Regions from separate parts of the Desulfomicrobium norvegicum genome, predicted to be linked through region 3. Evidence: riboswitches for the same ligand, from Rfam matches in the RefSeq annotation. Region 3 holds a riboswitch; each other region holds the start of a gene.
What was found. A riboswitch is a leader RNA that binds a small molecule or an ion and turns the genes downstream of it on or off. The one in region 3 is predicted to bind thiamine pyrophosphate.
Positions count from the first base shown of each region.

Region 1: it holds a riboswitch for thiamine pyrophosphate, as region 3 does, so the genes downstream of both, thiS (sulfur carrier protein ThiS) here and thiM (hydroxyethylthiazole kinase) in region 3, are expected to answer to the same signal.
Region 2: it holds a riboswitch for thiamine pyrophosphate, as region 3 does, so the genes downstream of both, thiC (phosphomethylpyrimidine synthase ThiC) here and thiM (hydroxyethylthiazole kinase) in region 3, are expected to answer to the same signal.

Region 1 covers NZ_FOTO01000020.1:15,714-23,187, reverse strand. Annotated here, with positions in the region: gene BMZ24_RS18435 (GNAT family N-acetyltransferase) at 1-124, opposite strand, end outside; gene BMZ24_RS18430 (hypothetical protein) at 165-2,426, opposite strand; gene thiE (thiamine phosphate synthase) at 2,596-3,246, opposite strand; gene thiF (sulfur carrier protein ThiS adenylyltransferase ThiF) at 3,243-3,866, opposite strand; gene thiH (2-iminoacetate synthase ThiH) at 3,863-4,969, opposite strand; gene BMZ24_RS18410 (thiazole synthase) at 4,966-5,757, opposite strand; gene thiS (sulfur carrier protein ThiS) at 5,817-6,017, opposite strand; TPP riboswitch at 6,101-6,202, opposite strand; gene BMZ24_RS18400 (histone deacetylase family protein) at 7,344-7,474, opposite strand, start outside.
Region 2 covers NZ_FOTO01000001.1:42,154-49,627, reverse strand. Annotated here, with positions in the region: gene BMZ24_RS00210 (cysteine peptidase family C39 domain-containing protein) at 1-409, shown strand, start outside; gene BMZ24_RS00205 (tetratricopeptide repeat protein) at 413-973, shown strand; TPP riboswitch at 1,019-1,112, shown strand; gene thiC (phosphomethylpyrimidine synthase ThiC) at 1,176-2,465, shown strand; gene BMZ24_RS00195 (cation-translocating P-type ATPase) at 2,692-5,463, shown strand; gene BMZ24_RS00190 (hypothetical protein) at 5,575-6,264, opposite strand; gene BMZ24_RS00185 (radical SAM protein) at 6,540-7,474, shown strand, end outside.
Region 3 covers NZ_FOTO01000007.1:123,082-130,555, forward strand. Annotated here, with positions in the region: gene BMZ24_RS11880 (ABC transporter substrate-binding protein) at 1-261, opposite strand, end outside; gene siaA (biofilm regulation protein phosphatase SiaA) at 522-2,582, shown strand; gene siaB (biofilm regulation protein kinase SiaB) at 2,579-3,115, shown strand; gene siaC (biofilm regulation phosphoprotein SiaC) at 3,143-3,520, shown strand; gene siaD (biofilm regulation diguanylate cyclase SiaD) at 3,517-4,311, shown strand; TPP riboswitch at 4,349-4,440, shown strand; gene thiM (hydroxyethylthiazole kinase) at 4,508-5,323, shown strand; gene thiE (thiamine phosphate synthase) at 5,316-5,951, shown strand; gene thiD (bifunctional hydroxymethylpyrimidine kinase/phosphomethylpyrimidine kinase) at 5,948-6,763, shown strand; gene BMZ24_RS11920 (ABC transporter ATP-binding protein) at 6,766-7,474, shown strand, end outside.

The DNA.
Region 1 (7,474 bases), on a different contig from region 3:
GAGCCGTGGCATCATGCATGTCCATTTCATCGGTATGGGCGATACCCTGTTCCTCCATGAACACGATGGCACGGACCATCATCACCCGAAGCTGTTCCTCGGGTGATTGCACGCGTTTGAACATGTTAAGATTCCTGTGCGCCGGACCCCTGGCCCGGCTGGGGTTATTGTTTTTTGGCCGGCTCGGCCTGACTCTTCGGCGCGTCGGTAGCGGGCGCGTCGGGCGGAGCCGGTGCCTCGGTGGTGGCGTTGGTCTGTTCGCTTGAGAAGAGCGGGCGCAAGTTGGCGAATATCTGCTGGATGTAGCCCTTGTCCCAGGCCATCCCGAGAGCCATGAAAAGGGCCAGCAACACGGCCCATTTTTTCCAGGGCGTCTTCTTGTCCGCAAAGGGATCCACTGTGGAACGCTTGGCGCCTTCCGGCAGCTCGGCCAGAGTCGTCAGCGTGGCTCCGAAGGGGATGTTGATGCGGGCCTTGGTGTTCACGGCCCAGCCGCCGGCATCGAGAATGGGAGCCAGATTGCGCTGGCGGAGTTTCAGGTAGGCGATGAGCATGGACGGGCCCGAGATCATGAGCACGAGGCCGCCGATGACCAGCGGCATCTGCCAGACGGAAAGGGTCAGAAATCCGCTCATGACCGAGGCCATGGCCGTTCCAAGAGCGCCAAGGGCGAGGCCGATGGCCGCGAAGATGCCGGCGAACTTGCCCACGTCGAAAGGCGTTGGCGGCTTGGCGGGGTCCGCGCCCGGAGCCATGCCCGACAGTTTCGACCCGGCGGCCGTGCTCACGGCACTGTCCTTGGCGGCCGCGAATTTCGCGATCTGCTCCCCGATCATGCGCCCGAGGCGCTTGTAGGGCGAAAGAAAGGCCTGGCGCACGCTGATGGGGTGCTCGATGATCTTGACGATGGTCGCGTCCCAGTCATTTCCGGCGCGGTCATAGAAGATGCCGTTGCGGCCGACCATCAGATTGTCTGAATCTCCGCCGGTGAAGGCCGCCGCGATATGCATCTGTTCCGTGCTGCCCCGCCGCATGCAGCGGCAGTAGGTGAGATAGGTCTGGCTCAGGGTGGCCAGAGTGGCGTGCGTGTCGGGACTTGCCACGCGCACGCAGAGCTCGCAGGCCCGGCCGTCCAGATACAGGGTGCCGGCCTGGAAAATGGCCTTGCGGTCCTGGGCGTAGAAATCGCGAAAGGCCACGAAATTGTTGAGCAGGACCAGAAGATCGCGGGTGAAGTGCACAAGCCGCGTCACCCCTTCGAAGCTCTCCACCTGTTCGGCCAGGCTCAAATCCTCGGTGATGATCTTTTCCAGCTCCCGGCGGCTGTCTCCATCCATCAGTTCCTGGAGTCGAACGGTTCCAAGGCTCTCCACCTCGGCGCCTGCCTTGGCGGCGAGCCATTCCTCGTGGGGCTTGAGGGTGGATTTGACCAGCTCCCACCGGGACTGCTCCAGACTCTGCACATCTCCGAACAGCGGAACGACCACCAGGGCTTTGAATGTCGACAGGGCTTGCGCCCAGGCGGGATTGAGGCCCGTCTCAAGGGGCAGGGGGCGATTTGCCTCGATTCGCGCCACGGGGAAGTGCACAAGATCCGCATCCAGGCGCAGTTCATGGGCCGAGATGGCTTCGTAGGCGGTCAGGGCCGGGTTCAGGGCCTCTTCGGCCTTGGGATCGTAAGCGGCCAGGTTGCAGCGGGTGAAATAGTCGTCCAGCTTGGGCTGCAAGGAATTCACGATGTCCCGCGCCGCCGTGGTGTCATTTCCGAAGGGCAGGATGGTCCGGGCATTTTCCTGTGCCTGGCGCTGCCACTCTACGTACAGGGCGGCGGCCTGGTAGAATGCCTCGACCTGCTCCGCGCCGATGCCGGGCGTCCCGCCGCGATCCTGCACGCTGCCCACGCAGGCCATGATCTCCTCGATGAGCGCCTGCGTACTCTGGTCGCGGGCCGAAATGGGCGTGATCACCCCGTCTCCGTTGAAAGGGGATTCATGCAGCAGGGCCTCGGTTCCGGCGACCTGCTCGATGGTGATGGCCTCGCTCCCTTCCTGACCCAAAAAGTTCTGGATCTGTCTGGCCGAGGACAAAAGCCGCCGTCCTTCCGGGGTGGAGTCGTCCAGGGCCGCCAGGGGCAGGGAAGAGCTTCCGGCCATGAGGGGGCGAAGGTCGCGCAGCACCGTGCAGACCCAGTTCACGGCGGCCAGGATCTCGGGAACCCTGACCCGGCCGTCGCCGTCGGTGTCGAGCATGGACAGGGTGCGCGGATCGAACTCAAGCCCGTCCACTGGACAGCTCAGGGCCGCCCACAGCTTCTGATCCAACTCGCCAAGATGGAGAAGATCCTCGGCCGTGTCGAGTCGAACCTGATCAAAACCGCCAAGGCGGAAAAAACGCCAGCGGTGCGAGGATGACGAACCAGTCTCCATGCGGTGCTCCTTGTGCGAGGACGATTGGGGGTGCGGACGGTGCGGGTATTTCTTACGCTCAACACGGAACCGATATCAAGAAAGAAAGCCCGTCATACGTGAACCGTATGCCGTCGCCGGGATGCTTTGGACCGTATCGCCGTCGCGTCCTTTTTTTTCCTGCGCGGCGTCAGGGGCAAAGAATGTTCGTCAGCGCGGCGATCTTGCCCCGGATGTCCTCGGCGGCGGTGATCTCGGTGACCAGGGCCATGCACCGGGCACCGTGGTTGGCCACTTCCTTGATGTTGTGCTCCTTGATTCCGCCGATGGCGACAAAAGGCAGATCGATATTGCGCGCGACGAAGTCCAGATAGTCAAAGCCCACGGGCGCGCAGACATCCTCCTTGGTCCGGGTCGCGAAGATCGGCCCGACACCTATGTAATCCGCGCCTCGTGATACTGCGGCACGGGCCTGTTCCGGGGAATGGGTCGAGAGGCCGACGGCCATGCCCTCGCCCACCAGGGCGCGCACGGCCTCGACCGGCAGGTCTTCCTGGCCCACGTGCACTCCGTCGGCTCCCGTCAGCAGGGCCAGATCGATGTCGTCGTTGACGATGAAGGCCGCGCCGGCCTCGCGGGTCATGGCGCGCAGCTGAAGGCATTCCTCGTACTTGAGTCCCATTTTTTTCGTCTTCTCGCGGTATTGGATGATGCGTATCCCGCCGTCCAGCATGGTCCGGACAACGTCCGCGTTGCGCCGTCCCAGGGAGAATTTCTCAGCGGTCAGCCCGTACAGGCCGCCTTCATGCATCAGCCGGGTCACAAGTTCGCGTCCGTTCATGCCTTTTCCTTATATATGGTGTGAAAATGGTTCAGAATCACGTCGGCCTGCATGGCCGCGGCCATGCCCACACAGGGAGACATGGGCGGATTCGGGATGTCGCAGGCCGTCACGTGGTCCCCGACAATGACGAGGCCCGGCCGCACGGCCCGGACAGTCATGCTCCCGGCGCGGCCGAATCCCCCGAGCCCCGACGCCCCGACCACGAGCCGGCCCGTCTGGGTCATGGTCTCGACGATGAGCTTCTTGGTGCGCGGATCGTCCACGGCCTCGACCACGGCGTCGCAGGATCCAAAAAGGCCGGTCATGTTCCGGGCGTTCACATGCAGATGAAGGGCCTCGATCCTGGCCGCCGGATTGATGGCCATGAGGTTGTCGCGCAGGGCCTCGACCTTGGGGCGGCCGACCTGGGCCAGCGTGAAATGCTGGCGGTTGAGGTTGGAAGGCTCCACCTCGTCCGCATCGGCCAGGACAAGGTCCGTGAATCCGCTGCGCACGAGGTGCACGGCGCAGTTGGAGCCAAGGCCTCCGGCGCCGATGATCCCGATCCGCACGGAACGCAGGAAGGAAAGGAAGCCCTCGTCCAGATAACGCTTCAGGCCGTGTTCAAAGGTGTTCACGCGCTGGCCTCGATGGGTTCCCAGTCCTTGAATACGGCCTGATATCCGCGTGAACGCAGCATGGCCTCGATCTCGGCCACGCTGCGCGGGTCGGAGATCTCGAACTGACCGGTCTTTGCGGGTTTGGCGTGTCCGCCCACGGCGGTGCTGACCCCTGCCGACATGCGTGTCACGCCCAGCGGCAGAATGTTGTCGCGAAAGCTCGGAGCCTCGCGGGTGGAGATGGTGATGGACAGGCGCGGCAGGAAGATGCGCAGGGCGGTCATGGCCTGCACCAGCTCCCGGTCGGAAACGATGCACGCCGGTTGAAACGCTCCTGCATGGGGGCGCATGCGCGGCAGGGACACGGCGATGTCCACGCCGGGATAGCGTTTTTGCAGCCAGGCCGCATGCAGGCCGACGGCGTAAATTTCCTGCCGCCAGTCGGTCAGACCAAGGAGCGCCCCGATGTTGACCACGCGCATGCCCGCCTCGGCTCCACGCTGCGGAGTGTTCAGCCGAAACGCATAGTCCCGCTTGGGTCCGGCCGGGTGCAGCTCGGCGTAAAGGACCGGGTCATAGGTTTCCTGGAAAACCGTCAGCCCGTCCACGCCCGCCCGGGTCAGGCGCGCGTAATCCGCCGTTTCCATGGGGTAGACCTCCACGGATATGGAGGGAAACAGGGGGCGCAGCACCTGCACGCAGGCTTCCAGATACGCAACGCCCGCCTTGCGCGGGGCCTCTCCGGTCAAGAGGAGCAGGTGCCTTAACCCCGTGGCGGCGATGGCCTCGCCCTCGGCCCGGACCTCGTCCAGGCTGAGCTGGCTGCGCGGAATGCTGTTTGGGGCCGCGAACCCGCAATAGCGGCAGTGGTTGGCGCAATGGTTGGAGACGTAAAGCGGGGTGAACAGACTCACCGTGCGGCCGAAATGGCTCAGGGTCAGCGCGTGGGCGCGGGCGGCCATGCTCTCCAGGTGCTCGTCCGCGGCCGGGGAGAGCAGGGCCGCGAATGCGGATGCATCGACGCGCGGGAGGTCCACGGCACGGCGCACGTCATCCCCGCTCACGGTTTCGAGATGCAGGGGAGTCTGGCCCAGACGAAGGGCTTCGGACAGAAAGCTCATGACGCGCCTTCCGTCCGGTCCAGAAATCCGGTCAGGGGCGAGGAGGCCTGGGCCAGGGTGGCGACCGCCCCGGGCCCGGCCAGCCAGGCTTCGCGTCCGGCCGTCACCGCCCGTCCGAAGGCCCGGCCCATGAGCACGGGATCAGCGGCCGTGGCGATGGCCGTGTTGACCAGACAGGCCGCCGCCCCCATCTCCATGGCCCGGCAGGCTTGGCTGGGAGCGCCGATGCCTGCGTCGACGATGATGGGCAGCTCCATCTCCTCGATGAGGATGCGGATCATCTCTTCGGTCCGAAGGCCCCGGTTGGTGCCGATGGGCGCCCCCAGCGGCATGATCGCCGCCGCCCCGGCATCGGCCAGGGAGCGGGCCACGTAGAGATCGGGATTCATGTACGGCAGGACCACGAAGCCTTCCCTGGCCAGAGTTTCCGTGGCCTTGGCGGTCTCGTATCCGTCGGGCAGCAGGTAGCGGTTGTCGGAAATGACCTCGATCTTGATCCAGTCCCCGCAGCCCATGGCCCGGGCCAGACGGGCGATGCGCACGGCCTCGTCGGCGTTGCGCGCCCCGGAGGTGTTGGGCAGCAGGGTCATGTGGGAGGGGATGTGCTTCATGACGTTGTCCGTCTTGCCGTCCAGGTCCACGCGGCGCAGGGCCACGGTGATGACCTCGGAGCCGGAGGCTTCGCACACGGGCGCGATGAGCGCGTCGTTGCCGTACTTGCCCGTGCCGGTGAACAGGCGGCTGCTCAGGCGCTTGCCGCCGATTTCAAAAATATCGGTATGTTCCATGGTGATTCTCGCTGTTTGCGGTGTGGGAAAGGTGTCTGGTCGTCATTGCCGGGGCAGGATCAGCCGCCGCCGACAAAGCTCAGCAGTTCGAGCCGGTCGCCGTCGCACAGGCTGGTGGCGGCGAATTTGTCGCCGGGCACGATGCTCTGGTTCAGTTCGGCCACGACCACGGCAGGATCGAGATTCATGGACAGGATCAGACCGTGCAGGGTCTGGCCGGTTTTTATGTCCTGGGTGCGTCCGTTGACGATGATGTGCATGGGTGCCTCCGCGTTTTTGTTGCAGGCCGGGCGGAGCGCAAAAAGAAAACCGCGCCGGATGGGGCGCGGTTCGATGAATGGGTGTTTTCCGGAACCAGCTTCCCTACGGCAGCATGATCTGCGTCAGGTCGTAAGGGTCGGGAACGTGTTCCCTCTCAGCCCATCGGGCTCCCCCAGCTTGTGATGGGTAGCATTATGTGGATCGGGCGGGGTTGTAAAGGTGAGGATGAGGATGAGGTGATTTGCGATGATGAGGTGATTTGCGATGATGAGGTGGTTTGCGATGATGAAGCGGGTTGCGAAGACAGGTCAGGTCACCGAGTGAGCGTTGCGGGGTGTTTTGGGCAAGGGCCGCCGAAACTCCCTCTCCGGCCTCGTAGAGTTCAGCCGTCGCCCCTCTGGACAGCGGCTCGCGCTCCGGACGACACGCGACGGCTGAACAAACGATGCCTGGATCGGTCAGACAGTCGCCGACCCTTGCCCAAAACACCCCGCAACGCTGCCGGACGTTCGAGGCTCCGTCGTTGCGTTGTGAAGGCAAAGACTTCCTCTTTGGCCTCGTAGAGTTCAGCCGTCGCCCCCCCTGAAAAGTGGATCGCGCTCTGGACGACACGCGACGGCTGAACAAACGATGCCTGGATCGGTCAGACAGTCGCCGGCCCTTGCCCAAAACACCCCGCAACGCTGCCGGACGTTCGAGGCTTCGTCGTTGTGTTGTGAAGGTAGTTATTTCTTCTTTTATTTCGAATAGTTGAGTTGATGCGTTAATGAGCGTTCTTGATGTCGCCGACCAGGATTCAATTTGTCGCAGCAAAAGTAGTCATTCCCGCGAAGGCGGGAATCCATCCTGCTGTTGCCTGTCTGTTTTGATGTCGCCGTCCAGGATTCAATCTGTCGCAGCAAAAAGTAGTCATTCCCGCGAAGGCGGGAATCCATCCTGCTGTTGCCTGTCTGTTTTGATGTCACCGTCCAGGATTCAATCTGTCGCAACAAAAAGTAGTCATTCCCGCGAAGGCGGGAATCCATCCTGCTGTTGCCTGTCTGTTCTTGATGTCGCCGACCAGGATTCAATCTGTCGCAGCAAAAAATAGTCATTCCCGCGAAGGCGGGAATCCATCCTGCTGTTGCCTGTCTGTTCTTGATGTCGCCGTCCAGGATTCAATCTATCGCAGCAAAAAATAGTCATTCCCGCGAAGGCGGGAATCCATCCTTATGTTGGCTGTTTGAAAGTAAATGAAATCAGAAGGCAGGGGGATGGATTCAGGGCATGATCGGCGTCGTTTGGAAGGGGGGCCGGGCAGAGGGGAGCCCTCTGCCCGGCGCCTTTTATTTGGCGTATTCGTATCTTTTGGTCACGCGGTCGGAGAGCTGGGCGTGGGCGAAGCCTGCCTGGCGGGATTTGGCGAAACGCTCCTCGGCTTCCTGGCTGCACATGTCGCAGCCCTGAACCGGCACGT
Region 2 (7,474 bases), on a different contig from region 3:
CCAGACCAAGGTCAATGACTGCGGACCGGCGGCCCTGGCCTCGGTGCTGGCTTTTCACGGCAGGAATGTTGCGCTGGATGAAGTGACGCGCCGCGTCTTCACCCCGGGCCTTGAGCGATCGCTGCTTCCCGACATGGAGAACCATGCCCGGTCCCTGGGTTTCACGACCCGATCCGGGCGCGGCGACCTGGACATGGTCCGAGCAATGATCGACTCTGGAGGGCCGGTCATCCTCATGCTCGACATGGGCACGAAGATGTTCAGCCAGGGGCATTACGTGGTTGTCTATGGATACGATTCCGCCGGGCTGCTCATGCACATTGGTACCAGCGGGGACATGTTCCTGCTCGACCGCGAGCTGCTCGACCGCTGGGAACGCATGAACCGACTATATCTGTTTCTGGAGTGAACCGTGCGCCTTGCATGCTGTCTTGTCCTTTGCCTCGCCTTTGCCCTGGGCGGCTGCGCCACGCCCAGGATTGTCGTGCTCTCCGATCCGCTGGATGCCAGGGAGCACAATGATCTGGGGGCCTCCTACGAGGCCTCCGGAGAACTTGATCTGGCCCTCGGGGCCTACGAAACCGCGGCCGCCAGGGACCGCTCCTGGGATCAGCCGCTCATCAATCTGGGCAACGTGCACGCGGCCCTGGGTGATTGGAAAGAAGCCGCGGCCAGTTACCGGCAGGCCCTGAAGCGAAATCCAGAAAATCCTGAAGCCATGAACAATCTGGCCTTTGCCCAGACAAATCTGGGGCAGGAGCGGGACGCTCTGAAATGGTCCGCCCAGGCTCTGAAGATCGAGCCCGGCAACGTGCTTTTCAAGAGCACCCGGGCGCTGGTCCTGTCCCGAACTGGCGAGAAAGCCGAGGCCTTGAGGCTTTTGGACGAGGCCGTGCGGGATTTGCCGGGCGAGGACCCGCTACGCGAAGAAATAATCGCCCTGCGCCACCGGATCGCAGGGTTCGCACCTTGAAAGATCCCGCCGTTGACCTTGGGTTTGGAACCGACTAAGCACCACGACAGAAGTTAGGGGTGGCTCGCATGAGTCTGAGATTATACCCTTTGAACCTGATCTGGATAATTCCAGCGTAGGAAAACGAAAAAACATGGTGACGCTCGTGCGGCCGTTTTCCTTTGCTGGAGAACGGCTTTTTTCATTTTCAACCGAGGTCAACATGACACAGTCGAGTTTAGCCCGAGAGGGAACGATTACCCCTGAAATGCGGGTAGTGGCGGAGAAGGAGAGTCTGGATCCTGAAATCATCCGTGAGGGCGTTGCGCAGGGGCGGATCGTCATTCCAAAAAACGTGGGGCGGACTTTTTCCGTCGAGGGGATTGGCGCGGGCCTGAAAACCAAGGTCAACGCCAACATCGGTACATCCGGAGTGCAGGGTGCGCTGGACATTGAGTTGGCCAAGCTAGACGTCGCGGTCAGGGCCGGAGCGCACAGCGTCATGGACCTGTCCACGGGCCGCGATCTGATGACCACCAGGCGTGCGATCCTGCATCATTCGCCGGTCATGGTCGGGGCCGTTCCTCTGTATGCGGTGGCCGCCGATCTGGTCGATGCCGGACACTCAATAGAAGCCATGACCGCCTCCTTGCTGCTCGAATCCATCGAGGCGCAGTGCGCGGAGGGGCTTGATTACATCACCGTGCACTGCGGTGTGACCCGCCAGGCCGTGGCCAGGACGCATGGGCAGGATCGGGTGGCCGGGATCGTCAGCCGGGGCGGGGCGCTCCTGGCGGCCTGGATGGAACGCAACAACCGTGAAAATCCGTTGCTGGAGGAATTCGACAGACTCCTCGACATCGCGTTCCGCTTCGATGTCACCCTGAGCCTGGGTGACGGACTGCGCCCCGGAGCGGTCAGCGACGCCACGGACTCCGCGCAGATCCAGGAGCTGCTGGTCATCGGGGAACTGGGCAGGCGGGCCAGGGCCAGAGGTGTCCAGGTCATGATCGAGGGGCCGGGACACATGCCCCTGAATCAGATCGCGGGCAATGTCATGCTGCAAAAGCGCATCTGCGACGGCGCGCCCTTTTATGTGCTGGGCCCTTTGACCACGGACATAGCGCCTGGGTACGACCACATCACCGCCGCCATCGGAGGGGCTGTCGCGGCGGCCGCGGGTGCGGATTTTCTGTGCTATGTGACTCCCGCCGAGCATCTCTGCCTGCCTGACATGGACGATGTGCATCAGGGCGTGATCAGTACGCTCATCGCGGCGCATTCCGGTGATATCGCCAAGGGCGTTCAAGGCGCCATGGACAGGGACCGCGCTTTGTCCGTTTGCCGCAAGGAACTGGACTGGGAAGGCATGTTCGCGGCGGCCCTGGATAAAGATCTGCCCCGGCGCCGCTGGGAGGAAAACCGCGCCAGCGAAGGAAAGACCTGCACCATGTGCGGCAAGCTCTGCGCCATGGATGCCCACAATTCCCTGCGTCGGGGATGCCCTTCCTGAATGACGGACCGCAATATCCGGCCCGTCGCCGTATTTTGACGAGGCGGCAGGCACGGAGGTTCGCAATGCGCCCCGATCCCCCTTTAGGGTAACCAAGGATCGGGGCGCATTGCCTTGAGCGTTCTCCGGCGTTACCGTGAAGGGGATTTCACAAACAGCGCTCTTGCAACCGATCCCTCCTCAGCAGGCGTGCGCCGGCTGCGGAGGGTCCGACAGGAAAGAGAACATGACCGATTTCCCCGGCAATGAACACAGAACCTGGCACGCGCTTCCTGTCTCGGAAGTCCTGGTCGCCCTGGATTCAAGGGCCGAGGGCCTTGCGACCGCCCAGGCCCGCCATCGCCTGTCCGCCTGCGGGCCCAACGAGATCAGTGCCTCCGCGGGAGTCAGCCCGTGGCGGTTGCTTCTGGCCCAGTTCAGGAGCCTCATCGTCTGGATTCTCGTGGTTGCCGCCGTTGTTTCCGGGATGCTCGGGGAGGCCGTGGACGCGTTCGCCATCCTGGCCATTGTCGTGCTCAACGCGGCCATGGGCTTCTATCAGGAGTATAACGCCGAAAAGTCCATCGCGGCCCTGCGCAGGATGGCCGCGCCCCAGGCCAAGGTGCTGCGCGACGGGCGCGTGACCGCCGTCGCGGCGGCCAAAGTCGTTCCCGGGGATGTGCTCGCCCTGGAAGCCGGCGACCTGGTGGCCGCTGACGCCCGCCTTTTCGCATCAACGGCCTTCTCGTGCGTCGAGTCGGCCCTGACCGGGGAGTCCGACGCCGTGGACAAGGACGCCAGGGCGGCCTGCGCATGCGAGACACTGCTGGCGGACCGTTTGAACATGATTTTCATGGGCACGAGCGTGGCCACGGGCACGGCCAGGGCCGTGGTCACGGCCACGGGCATGGGCACGGAACTGGGCCGCATCGCGCAGCTCATCGAGACGGGGGAGGAGGACACGCCGCTGCAGAAGAAGCTCGACGCCTTCGGCCGCGTGCTGATCTGGGCGACTCTGGGCATCGTGGCGCTGCTGTTCCTGCTGGGGTACCTGCGCGGCAGCGCGCCTTTCGAGCTTTTTCTGGGCGCCGTCAGCCTGGCCGTCGCGGCCGTGCCCGAGGGCCTGCCCGCCGTGGTCACGGTGGCCCTGGCCCTGGGCGTCTCGCGCATGGCCCGCCGCCGCGCCCTGGTGCGCAGCCTGCCCGCCGTCGAGACGCTGGGTTCGACCACGGTCATCTGCACGGACAAGACCGGCACCCTGACGGCCGGGGAGATGACCGTGCGGGCCCTGTACGCCGCCGGGCAGGCTTTCGAGGTCACGGGCGAGGGCTACGCGCCGGATGGCGAGGTGCTGGCGGGCGGGGGAGCCCCGGATGACCGGCAGCGGGAAGTTTTGCTGGAACTGTCCTCGGTCCTGCTGGGCTGCAACAACGCCCGCCTGGCCGAGAAGGACGGGACGTGGAGCGCGGTGGGCGACCCCACCGAAGCCGCCATGCTGGCGGCCGGGGCCAAGGCCGGCGGCGATCCGGACGGTTTTGACGCCGCCATGCCGCGCGTGCACGAGATCCCCTTCGACTCCGACCGCAAGCTGAGCACCGTTGTCCGCCGCATGCCGGACGGAACGGCCCGCGCCCTGGTCAACGGCGCGCCCGACGTGCTCCTGGAGCGCTGCACGCGCATCCTTGCCCCCGAGGGAGTTCGCCCCATGACCGACGGGGACCGCCGCAACATCGCCGCACAAAACGCAGCCATGGCCGGCCAGGCTCTGCGTGTCCTGGGCTCCGCCCGCCGCGATCTGGATGAAGCCGACCTCTCCGGCGTTCTCGCCCGGGACTGCGCCGTCCCCGCCTCCCGTCCATCGGGTTCGTCACCCCATGTGTCCAACCCCATCGAGCAGGGCCTGACCTTCATCGGCCTCTGCGGCATGTACGACCCGCCGCGCCCGGAAGCCGGGGAAGCCGTGGCCAGATGCCGGGCGGCAGGCATCCGCGTGGTCATGATCACCGGCGACCATCCGCACACGGCGGCCGCCATCGCCCGTGAACTGGGCATTTCTGCCGAAGGTCAGGCCGTGTCAGGGGCAGAGCTGAATGCCATGAGCGACGGGGAACTTGCCCGGCGTGTCACGGGCATCGACGTCTATGCCCGGGTCACGGCCGAGCACAAGCTGCGCGTCATCCGCGCCTGGAAGGAGGGCGGAGCCGTGGTGGCCATGACCGGGGACGGCGTCAACGACGCTCCGGCCGTCAAGGGCGCGGACATCGGCATCGCCATGGGCCGCAGCGGCACCGAGGTCACGCGGCAGGCCTCGGACATGGTCATCACCGACGACAATTTCGCCACCATCGTGGACGCCGTGGAGGAGGGCCGGGGCATCTTCGACAACATCCGCAAGACCCTGCAGTATCTCCTGGCGGGCAACACCGGCGAACTGCTGCTCATGGCGGTCTGCGTCATCATCGGCCTGCCCGTGCCGCTGCTGCCCATCCATCTGCTGTGGATCAACCTTGTCACCGACGGCCTGCCCGCCCTCTGCCTGGCCACGGACCCCATCGACCCCGAGGTCATGCAGCGCCGCCCCCGCTCCCGGACAGAGGGCATCACGGACGGCGGCTTCCTGGGCAGCATGTTCCTGACGGGAGTGCTGACCGCCTCGGCAGCCTTCGCGGCCTACCTCCTCGCCCTGCACGGGGGCAGCGTGGAAACGGCCCGGTCCTGGGCCTTCACGGTCCTCGTCGTGGCCGAGCTCCTGCGCTCCTTCGGCGCCCGCAGCGCGACCAGGCCCGTCTGGCGGATGTCCGTCACCTCCAACATGAATCTGCTGCTGGCCGTGTCCCTGACGCTCGGCGTGCAGGTGCTGAGCCAGCACAACGAAATGCTGGGGCGTTTCCTCAAGACCGTGCACATCCCCGCGGCCGACGCGGTCCTGCTCTTCGCCCTGGGCGCGATACCCCTGCTTGCCCTCGAAGGGCTGAAGGTCATGGGTCGGGTGTTTTCGGAAAGGGGTATGAAGTCGTGAGGGGGGCATGAGCACGGGACCGGCCGTTCGCCGGGACCAGGCGAGACCCGCATCGGGCGGGGGCCGCCAGGCTGGGCCCGGGCCGAAACGCCTGGCGCCGGGCGCGCCCGCCTAGTTCAGGTCGAGGACCTGGCTTTGCCCGGAGATGCTGACGTCCTTCTGCGACACGAACCCGTCGCCCACGATCTTCACGGAATATTCGCCGCAGGGCAGGGGCGTGTTTTCAAGGTCATGGGGCGAGACGCTCTTCATGAGGACCAGCCTGCCGGACCTGCGGTTCCGAAGTGTCACACAGACGGGTCGCATGGATGAGAAGAGGACCCTTGAGACCTCGCCCGAGGTTTTCGTTTCGATGGGGAAGCATTGGGGCGGGCCACTTTCCGGCATGTCGGCGGGTGCTGGGGAAGAGGGCGTGGCCAGGCGTGCCATGGTTCTCGATTGCGCCGCCTGTCGCGCTATTTCGGCCGGGTCCGCCCCGACAACCTCGATCTGGATGATCTGCCACCACCGGGAGCGCTTCGGCGCCCTGAACCCGCCCTCGAACGTTTCGCCCTGGCCCGAGAACGTTTTTTTGCGAATTGTCACCCGGTGGGTTTTTCCTTCATCGTTCTGTACATGGACGACCGCCTGGAAGGGCGTTCTGACCGGCCCGCCGCTGACCCGCCCGCTGACCCGCACCTCAGTGCCTTTCTGCCATGCGTGGACATTGGAAAACGCATGCCCCTTGACTCGCCAGACGCCTTCGGCGACGGCGGCGGAGCAGAGAAGAAGGAAAAAGAGGGTGAGGCAGGCCTGTTTCATCGGTTTCGGTCCCTTGGTTGGCGGTGTGCGGCGGCCGGAGCCCGGGGTGTTTTCGTTCGGCTCAAAGGGGAATAGGGTAATTCCGGGTCCATGCATATCCGGAGAGATCGGATTTTCGCATTTTTATGGGCACGAAGATGCGCAGCGACACGTCATGCCGCCTACGCAGTGTTGCGAATCCGATCGCACCGCGCTGCAGGGCGCATCGCGTCCGACCATTCCGGGCGGTGCTTTCCCTGAAACCGTCCCCTGTCGCAACCTTTTCGGAGGAACTCATGAATATGGCCGAGAACCGCAGGGATTCCACAGTGCAGGCCCCGCAGCGTCAGGCGTTCGAGCCGGCCTATCGTGCCCTCCACCGCACGGGCGAGTTGCGCCGGCGCGCCGGGGCCCTTTGGGCCATGATGGGGGAATGCCGCCTCTGCCCCCGGAAGTGCGGGGCCGACCGTCTGCAGGGGGAACTCGGGTTCTGCCGTGCCCCGGGCACGCGGCTCGTCATCTCCTCCTACGGCGCGCATTTTGGGGAAGAGCGGCCCCTGGTGGGACTGAACGGGTCAGGTACGATCTTCTTTTCCCATTGCAGTCTGCGCTGCTCCTTCTGCCAGAACTGGGAGATCAGCATTTCGGGGGAGGGCATGGAGCAGAGCGTCGAGGAGCTGGCCGGGCTGATGCTCTGCCTGCAGGACTCGGGTTGCCACAACATCAACCTGGTCACGCCCACGCACTACAGCGCCCATATCCTCGGCGCCCTCGACATCGCAGCCGCCCGCGGCCTGCGCCTGCCGCTGGTCTACAACACCTGCGGTTGGGAGCGGCTTGAAATTCTCGGGATGCTGGACGGAGTCGTGGACATCTACATGCCGGATTTCAAGTATTGGGATGCGGACATGGCGTCGAAGTATTCGGCAGGGGCGGCGAGTTATCCGGAACTGACGGCCAAGGCCATCCTCGAGATGCATCGCCAGACAGGCCCGGCGCAATATGCCGGGGGCGGAATCATACAGCGCGGGCTCATCATCCGGCATCTTGTCTTGCCGAACAATGTCGGCGGATCGGAAATTATCATGGAATGGATCGCTCAAAATCTTCCTGCGGATACATACGTAAACATCATGGCGCAGTACCATCCCGAATACAGGGCTCTGGAGTATCCGGAACTGTCCAGAACAATTACTTCAGCGGAATATGCGGCTGTTGTCGAAAAAGCGAA
Region 3 (7,474 bases):
ATTGATCTGACCTGCCGCGAGCGTGACCATGCGGTAGTTGGGAGAATTTTCCTCCGCGCCCGGGCCGGTCTTGGCAAAAATGCTTCCGATCCTGATCGGTTCGACGGGCTGTGCGTGGCAGACGGCGGACATCCACAACAGCAAAACCGCCACGCTCATGGCGCCGATCATGAATGCCTTGGCTCCGGGGCATGCATCAATAAAACAGACCTCTGAAAACATGAAGGAAAACAATCCATTTTTGCGCACACTGATCATCATGATTATCCTCCGCACTGCCTACAGGTCCCCAGCGTCCCGACACACATGGCACAAGGCCGGACAAAACTCCATCCGGTTGTCATACATGAAAATACGGTACAAGCACCAACAAGCACAAGACCCGGGTTCGAACAAAAACACGTATCCCGCGCCCCGGGGCTTCCTGCGTTGACACCAGCTCATTGTCATTGCAATGTGCTGAAAATTTAGCAAAAACTCCATCAGTCCAAATTGCTCGGCAAACCCCGCAGGCAGGCGTCATGAACACCCCACCCCCCATCACCCCACTCCCCTCCGATCAGCGCGCCTCCGGGCTGCGCCGCAAGGTCGGGACCCTGCTGCTGTTCATATCGGCGGCCGTGCTGCTGCTCTCCGTCGCGGTGGGTCAGCGGATTCTGAGCGATCTGACCACGGACCTGAGCCGCAGACTGGCCGTTGCCGAAGCGCAGCTCACCCGTGAGAAAATCCAGGCCCTGGTCGGCCGCGAGCTGGCCATCGCCCAGCGTTTCGCGGATCTCAGCGCCCTGAAGGACTGGCTGCTGAAAGAACAGGAAGCGCCTGCCCGATCCCGCTTTCTGGCCGAAGCGGCAGGATTTCGCCAGGCCTTCGCCGACCAGACCTATTTTGTCATACACCACCGCACCCTGGCCTACTATTACGCCGATCCCAAAAGCCCAAGCGCCAGATACCGTTACACGCTGGATACGGGCAAGGCGACCGACGCATGGTACTTTTCGACCATGGACGTGCCGGTTCCCTACACCCTGAACGTCAACCCCGACGCCACCCTGAAGGTGACCAATCTGTGGATCAACGTACAGGTGCGCAACGCGGCGGGAATGCCACTCGGGCTGGTCGGAACCGGCATGCAGCTGGACAGGTTCCTGAAGACCATGCTCGCCCCGCGCTCGGCCGGGGCCATGAGCTTCATCATCGACGGGCAGGGCCGCATCGTGGCCCATCCGGATCCGGACAGGATCGAATATGGAGCCGTGGGCAAGCAGGACACCTCCCGGACCGTTTTCGCCGAACTGAGCGAACACAGCGATCAGGAGACCTTCGCCCGCACCCTGGCCGAGACCGGCCGCAGGGACACGCAGGCGCTTCCGCTTCAGGTCGAAACCGAACAGGGCACGCGCATGATGGCCCTGGCGCATCTTCCGGAACTCGGCTGGACCGTGGTCAGCAGCGTCAATCCGGCGGCCGAGGGCATTCTGTCCTCGAACATCATTCACCTGGCCCTGGCCGGAGGCGCGGTGATTCTGCTGCTGGTCATCCTGACCCTGACGTTGGGCTTTGACCGTCTCGTTCTGCACCCGCTGCTGGTCCTGACCGACTCGGCCCGCAGGATCGCCGCAGGGCGTTACGACACCCGGCTGCAATCGAACCGGAACGACGAACTCGGAGCCTTGTCGCGCGCCTTCGACAGCATGGCTTCCCAGGTCCAGGCGCACACCAGGGAGCTGGAACAGCGGGTGGCCGAACGCACGGCCCAGCTGGAGGCGACCCATGCACGGCTGAAGGACACGCATCGCCAGCTGACGGAGAGCATCCGCTACGCGAGCCTCATCCAGCGGGTCATTCTCCCGGACCGGCAGCTTTGCGAACACCTGCGCGGACAGTATTTCGTGGTCTGGCATCCGCGCGACGTTGTCGGCGGCGATTTCTATCTGTACCGGGAACGGGCCGAGGGCTGCCTGTTCGGAGTCATCGACTGTGCCGGTCACGGAGTGCCGGGAGCCTTCATGACCATGATCGCTCACGCGGCCCTGGAACGCGCCACCATGGAACAGAGCTGGAATAACCCGGCCGCGCTGCTTGAGAGTGCGGACAAGGCCGTGCGCGCCATGATGCCGGACACCAAACGCCTGGAGCGCCTGGCCACGTCCATGGACATCGGGCTGTGCTTCGTTGAATGGGAAACCCGCAAGGTTCATTTCGCCGGAGCCCACATCGACCTCTTCACGGCCAGGGGAGCACAGGTCGAGCATTACCGGGGTGACCGGGGCGGAATCAACGACCGCCGATCCAGAAACTTCACCTGCCGAACTCTGGACCTTGAACCGGACACTGTTTTTTATCTTGTCACGGACGGAATTCTGGACCAATCCGGGGGACAAAGAGGCTTGCCTTTCGGGCGAAGCGGCTTCGTGAACTGGCTTGAGGCCCACTCGGGCCTTGCGCTTGCAGCCCAGGAAAAGGCCCTGACCACCGCCCTGCAAGAATACCGTGGAGACAACCCGCAACGCGACGACATCACCGTGCTGGCCTTTCGTTTCGACCAAACGCCGGCTGATTCCTCCAAGGAGATCGCTTCATGAGCACACCCGACCTTTACGACCTGCGCGAAATCTTTGACCGTCAACAGATCATGGTCTGCTTCAACGGCCCCATCAACGCCGCCCTGATCGAGGAGATCGGCCGCGCCCTGCGCGACTACCTCAACCATCAGCAGGAAGCGCCCAGCGCCGTGGCCGACATTTTTTCCGTTTATATAGAAATGACCCAGAACATCCGTCGCTACGCGGACCAGCACCCGAAGCTGACAGGCGCGGCCAGCGCGGCCATCGTCGTGTCCCGCGAGGATGAACACTATGTGATCAGCGCGGGCAATGTCGTCACCCGCGAGGACGGAATCACCCTGAAGGAACGCGTGGACGGCCTGGCGGTCCTGGACCGTGCCGCGCTCAAGGCCCTCTTCAAGACCCAGCTGCGCCAGCCGCGCGAGGGATTGAACGGCAGCGCGGGTCTGGGGATCATCGACATGGCCCGCAAGGCCTCACGCCCCCTGGCTGTCACGGTGCGCGACATCGACGAGACGCGAAGCTTCCTGAGCCTGCGCGTCGTACTGTAGAAAGACTCAAAAAAGTACGAGAAGAACATGAACAATCTAGATATCGCCCAAACACCCAGCACTCCGATGGTCCGCGCCGACAACGAGCAGGGACGTGTCTTCATGGCCGGAGATTCATACCCCGAGAATCCCTTTGAATTCTTTCAGCCGATCATCGACTGGATCGACGATTTTCTGAAGAATGACGACCGCCCCCTCGCCTTCGACCTGGAGCTGATCTATCTCAACACCAGCAGCATCCGGGCCATGATGGACATCTTCGACCGCCTGGAGGAATCCCACCAGAGCGGGCGACCGGTCAGCGTCGCATGGAACTATGATCCGGACAACGAACGCGTCGGCGAACTGGCCGAGGAATTCAAGGAAGACTGCACCTTTCCCTTCACCATCGCCCCGAGGTCATGATCATGCCGCAGTGTCCGCCTGAAGACAGTCTAGAGCGGAGCATCGAGGCCATTCTTGGCGCTGAAACGCCTCCGGAAGGATGGAAGGAAGCGCTTGGCATGCTCTTTGAGCGCTACCTCGACCAGCAGCGCCTGCTGGACCGGCTGACCCACATCGCGGACCGTTTTCAGGCCGCCGAACGCGAGCGCAGCCAGGGCTATCTGGCCAGTTACGAAAAGAAAGTCCGGCAGCTGGAAAAAATCGTGCGCATCAGCGACCAGTACCAGACCATGCTGCATCAGCTCAAGGAGCGTCTGGAGCACGCCTCCAACTATGACTCCCTGACAGGCCTGCCCAACCGCCGCTACATGACCGTGCGCCTGGACGAGGCCGCTTCCCGGGCAACGCGAAAACCAGAAGGCGGATTCGCCGTCATGATCGCCGACCTCGACCATTTCAAGGAGGTAAACGACAACTTCGGACACGCCGCCGGGGATCAGCTGCTGCAGGCCGTGGCCCGGGCCCTGGAACTTTCCCTGCGTGAATACGACATGTGCGCGCGCTGGGGCGGAGAGGAATTTCTGTTCCTCTTCCCGGCCTGCGACGCAGTCAGCGCCCCGGTCGTGGCGGAACGACTGCGCCAGGCCGTGACCGGAGCACAAAGAATCCGCGACGAAATTCCCGCCCCGACGGTCAGCATCGGCTTCACGATTCACAGGCCCGGCGAACCCGTGGACACGACCCTGCTGCGCGCGGACCAGGCCCTTTACAAGGCCAAGGACGCCGGGCGGAACTGCGTCGCCGGGGAGTGAGCTTGACAGCCAAACGCGCTTGTCCTAGCCAGAAATCAGTTTTTGCAGGGGTGGCGAGGAGCCTGAGATGATACCCGTTGAACCTGATCTGGATCATGCCAGCGAAGGGAATTGCAAGACTTGAGGCCATGACCGGCCAATCCCCCCATTCCTCGCCCCTGCTGCCCCAAATATCAACAGCAGTGCGAGGTGCACCGTGTCCGATCCAGCCCGCAAGGCCGCAGACAACCTGCGCGCCCTTAGACAAAACAAACCGCTTGTTCACAACATCACCAATTTCGTGGTCATGAACTACACCGCCAACGCCCTTCTGGCCTGCGGCGCGTCTCCGGTCATGGCCCACGCCGAAAACGAAGTCGAAGAGATGGTCGCCTACGCCGGGGCGCTGGTACTGAACATAGGCACGCTGACCGATGTCTGGGTGGCGGCCATGCTCAAGGCTGGACGCAGGGCCACGGCGCTCGGCAAGCCCATCATCCTCGACCCGGTGGGGTCTGGAGCGACGACCCTGCGCACCGAGGCCGCGAAATCCATCCTGGCCTGGACAAAGGTCAGCGTGGTGCGCGGCAACGCCTCCGAGATCCTGTCCCTGGCTGGACAGAACGCAACCACCAAGGGCGTTGACTCCACGGACTCCATCGAGGACGCAGCCAAGGCCGCCGGGGCCCTGGCCCGCGAACTGGGCACCACCCTGGCCATCACCGGGCCCACCGATCTGGTCACCGACGGACGGCGCACGCTGGTCATCGAGGGCGGGCACTCGCTCATGCCCTGCGTCACGGGCACGGGCTGCTCGGCCACGGCCCTGGTCGGCGCCTTCCACGCGGTGGACCCCGATCCCGTCTCCGCCGCCGCCTCTGCCCTGGCCTTCCTGGGACTGGCCGGAGAGAGGGCGGGCACGCAGGCCTCCGGCCCCGGCTCCTTTCAGATCCATCTCCTGGACGCTCTCTTCAATCTGACGCCCGAGGACCTGGCCAAGGAATGCCGCATCCACGAGGAACACCATGCCTGATCTGTCCCTGTACCTGGTCACGGACAGGAGGCTGTCCCTTGGCCGCTCCACCGCGGACATCGTCCGCGCCGCCGTGACCGGGGGAGTGACCTGCGTGCAGCTGCGGGAAAAGCGCTGCGCGACCCGCGAATTCGTGGCCGAAGCGCGGGCCGTGCGTGAATTGCTGGCCGGAACCGGCGTCCCGCTCATCATCAACGACCGCATCGACGTGGCCCTGGCCGTGGGCGCCGACGGCGTGCACCTGGGCCAGACCGACATGCTCATCGCCGACGCCCGGCGCCTGACGGGTCCGGGCATGCTCATCGGCATCTCGGCCGAGTGCGTGGAGGACGCCCTGCGCGCCGAAGCCGAGGGTGCGGACTACGTGGGCGTGAGCCCCGTCTTCTCCACCCCGACCAAGACCGACACGGCCCCGGCGCTGGGCCTTGAGGGCGTGGCCGCCATCCGCGCGGCCGTGTCCCTGCCCCTGGTCGGCATCGGCGGCATCGGCCCGGGCAACGCGGCCGAGGTCATCCGGGCAGGGTGTGACGGCATCGCCGTGGTCTCGGCCATCGTCTCGGCCCCAGATCCAAGAGAGGCTGCCTCCCGCCTCAGAACCATCATCCGTGCAGCCAAGGAGCTTTCATGAACCAGCGCAAATATCACCGCGTACTGACCATCGCCGGGTCCGACAGCGGGGGCGGGGCCGGAATCCAGGCCGACCTCAAGACCATCGCGGCCCACGGCTGCTATGGGGCCAGCGTCATCACCGCCCTGACCGCCCAGAACACCCTGGGCGTGACCGGCATCCACGCCGTGCCCGTCGAATTCGTGGCCGCGCAGATGGACGCGGTGCTTGGCGACATCGGGGCTGACGCGGTCAAGATCGGCATGCTCTTCTCCCCGGAACTGATCCGCACCGTGGCCAGGGGGCTGGCCAGACACGGGGTGGGGATCATCGTGCTCGACCCGGTCATGGTCGCCCAGAGCGGGGACAAGCTTTTGCAGGACGAAGCCATCGACGCCCTGAAATCGGAGCTCATCCCCATGGCCACGCTCATCACACCCAACCTGCCCGAAGCCTCGGTGCTGCTCGGCCGGGACATAGCCACGCAGGCGGCGGCCATGGAAGCGCTGACGGACCTCGCGGCCATGGGCCGGGGGAGCGTGCTGGTCAAGGGTGGGCATCTGGAGTCGGGCGACAGCGACGACATCCTGTACATCGGCCATGAAAAGCGCGTCGTGACCCTGCCGGGCGTGCGCATCCAGACCCGCAACAACCACGGCACGGGCTGTACCCTGTCCTCGGCCATCGCCTCGAACCTGGCCAGGGGCGAAGACATGGAAACGGCCGTGCGCAACGCCAAGGAATACATCAGCGAAGCCATCCGGGCCGGAGCCGCCTACGTCATCGGCCAGGGACACGGGCCGGTGCATCACTTCCACCGGTTCTTCGTATAGCCGTGTACGCTCCCGCCACCGCGCAGGCCGCACCAGGCATCGCCCTTGAAGGCATCTCCCTCGATTTCGAGGGCCGACCGCTGTTCGCGGACCTGAGCCTGACCCTCGGGGGCGGACGGACGACCTGCATCCTGGGGCCGAGCGGATGCGGCAAATCGACCCTCCTGAAGCTCATGGCCGGTGCTCCAAACCTCGACTTCTCCGGGCAGGTCCGTTTTGGCTCCGGCGGGACAGGCTCGACACAGGTGGCCTGGATGAGCCAGAACGACCTGCTCCTGCCCTGGCTGACCCTGCGGGACAACGTCCTGCTCGGAGCCAGGCTCCGGGGCGAACTCTCGCCCGAAAAGCGGGCCAGGGCCCTGGAACTGATCCACGAGGCGGGCCTGGCCGGATACGAGGACAAGCTGCCCGAGGCCCTGTCCGGAGGCATGCGTCAGCGCGGGGCGCTCCTGCGCACCCTCATGGAAGAGCGCCCCGTCATCCTCATGGACGAGCCCTTCTCCGCCCTGGACGCCCTGACCCGCGTGCGGCTGCAGAACCTTTCAGCGCGCCTGACCAAGGGCGCGACCGTGGTGCTGGTCACCCATGATCCCATGGAGGCCCTGCGCCTGGGCCACGACATCATCGTGCTCGGGGGCACGCCGGTGCGGGTGCTCGAAACCATTGAGCCCGCCGGTCCGCCCCCGCGCGAGGCCGGAAGTTCCGAAGTGA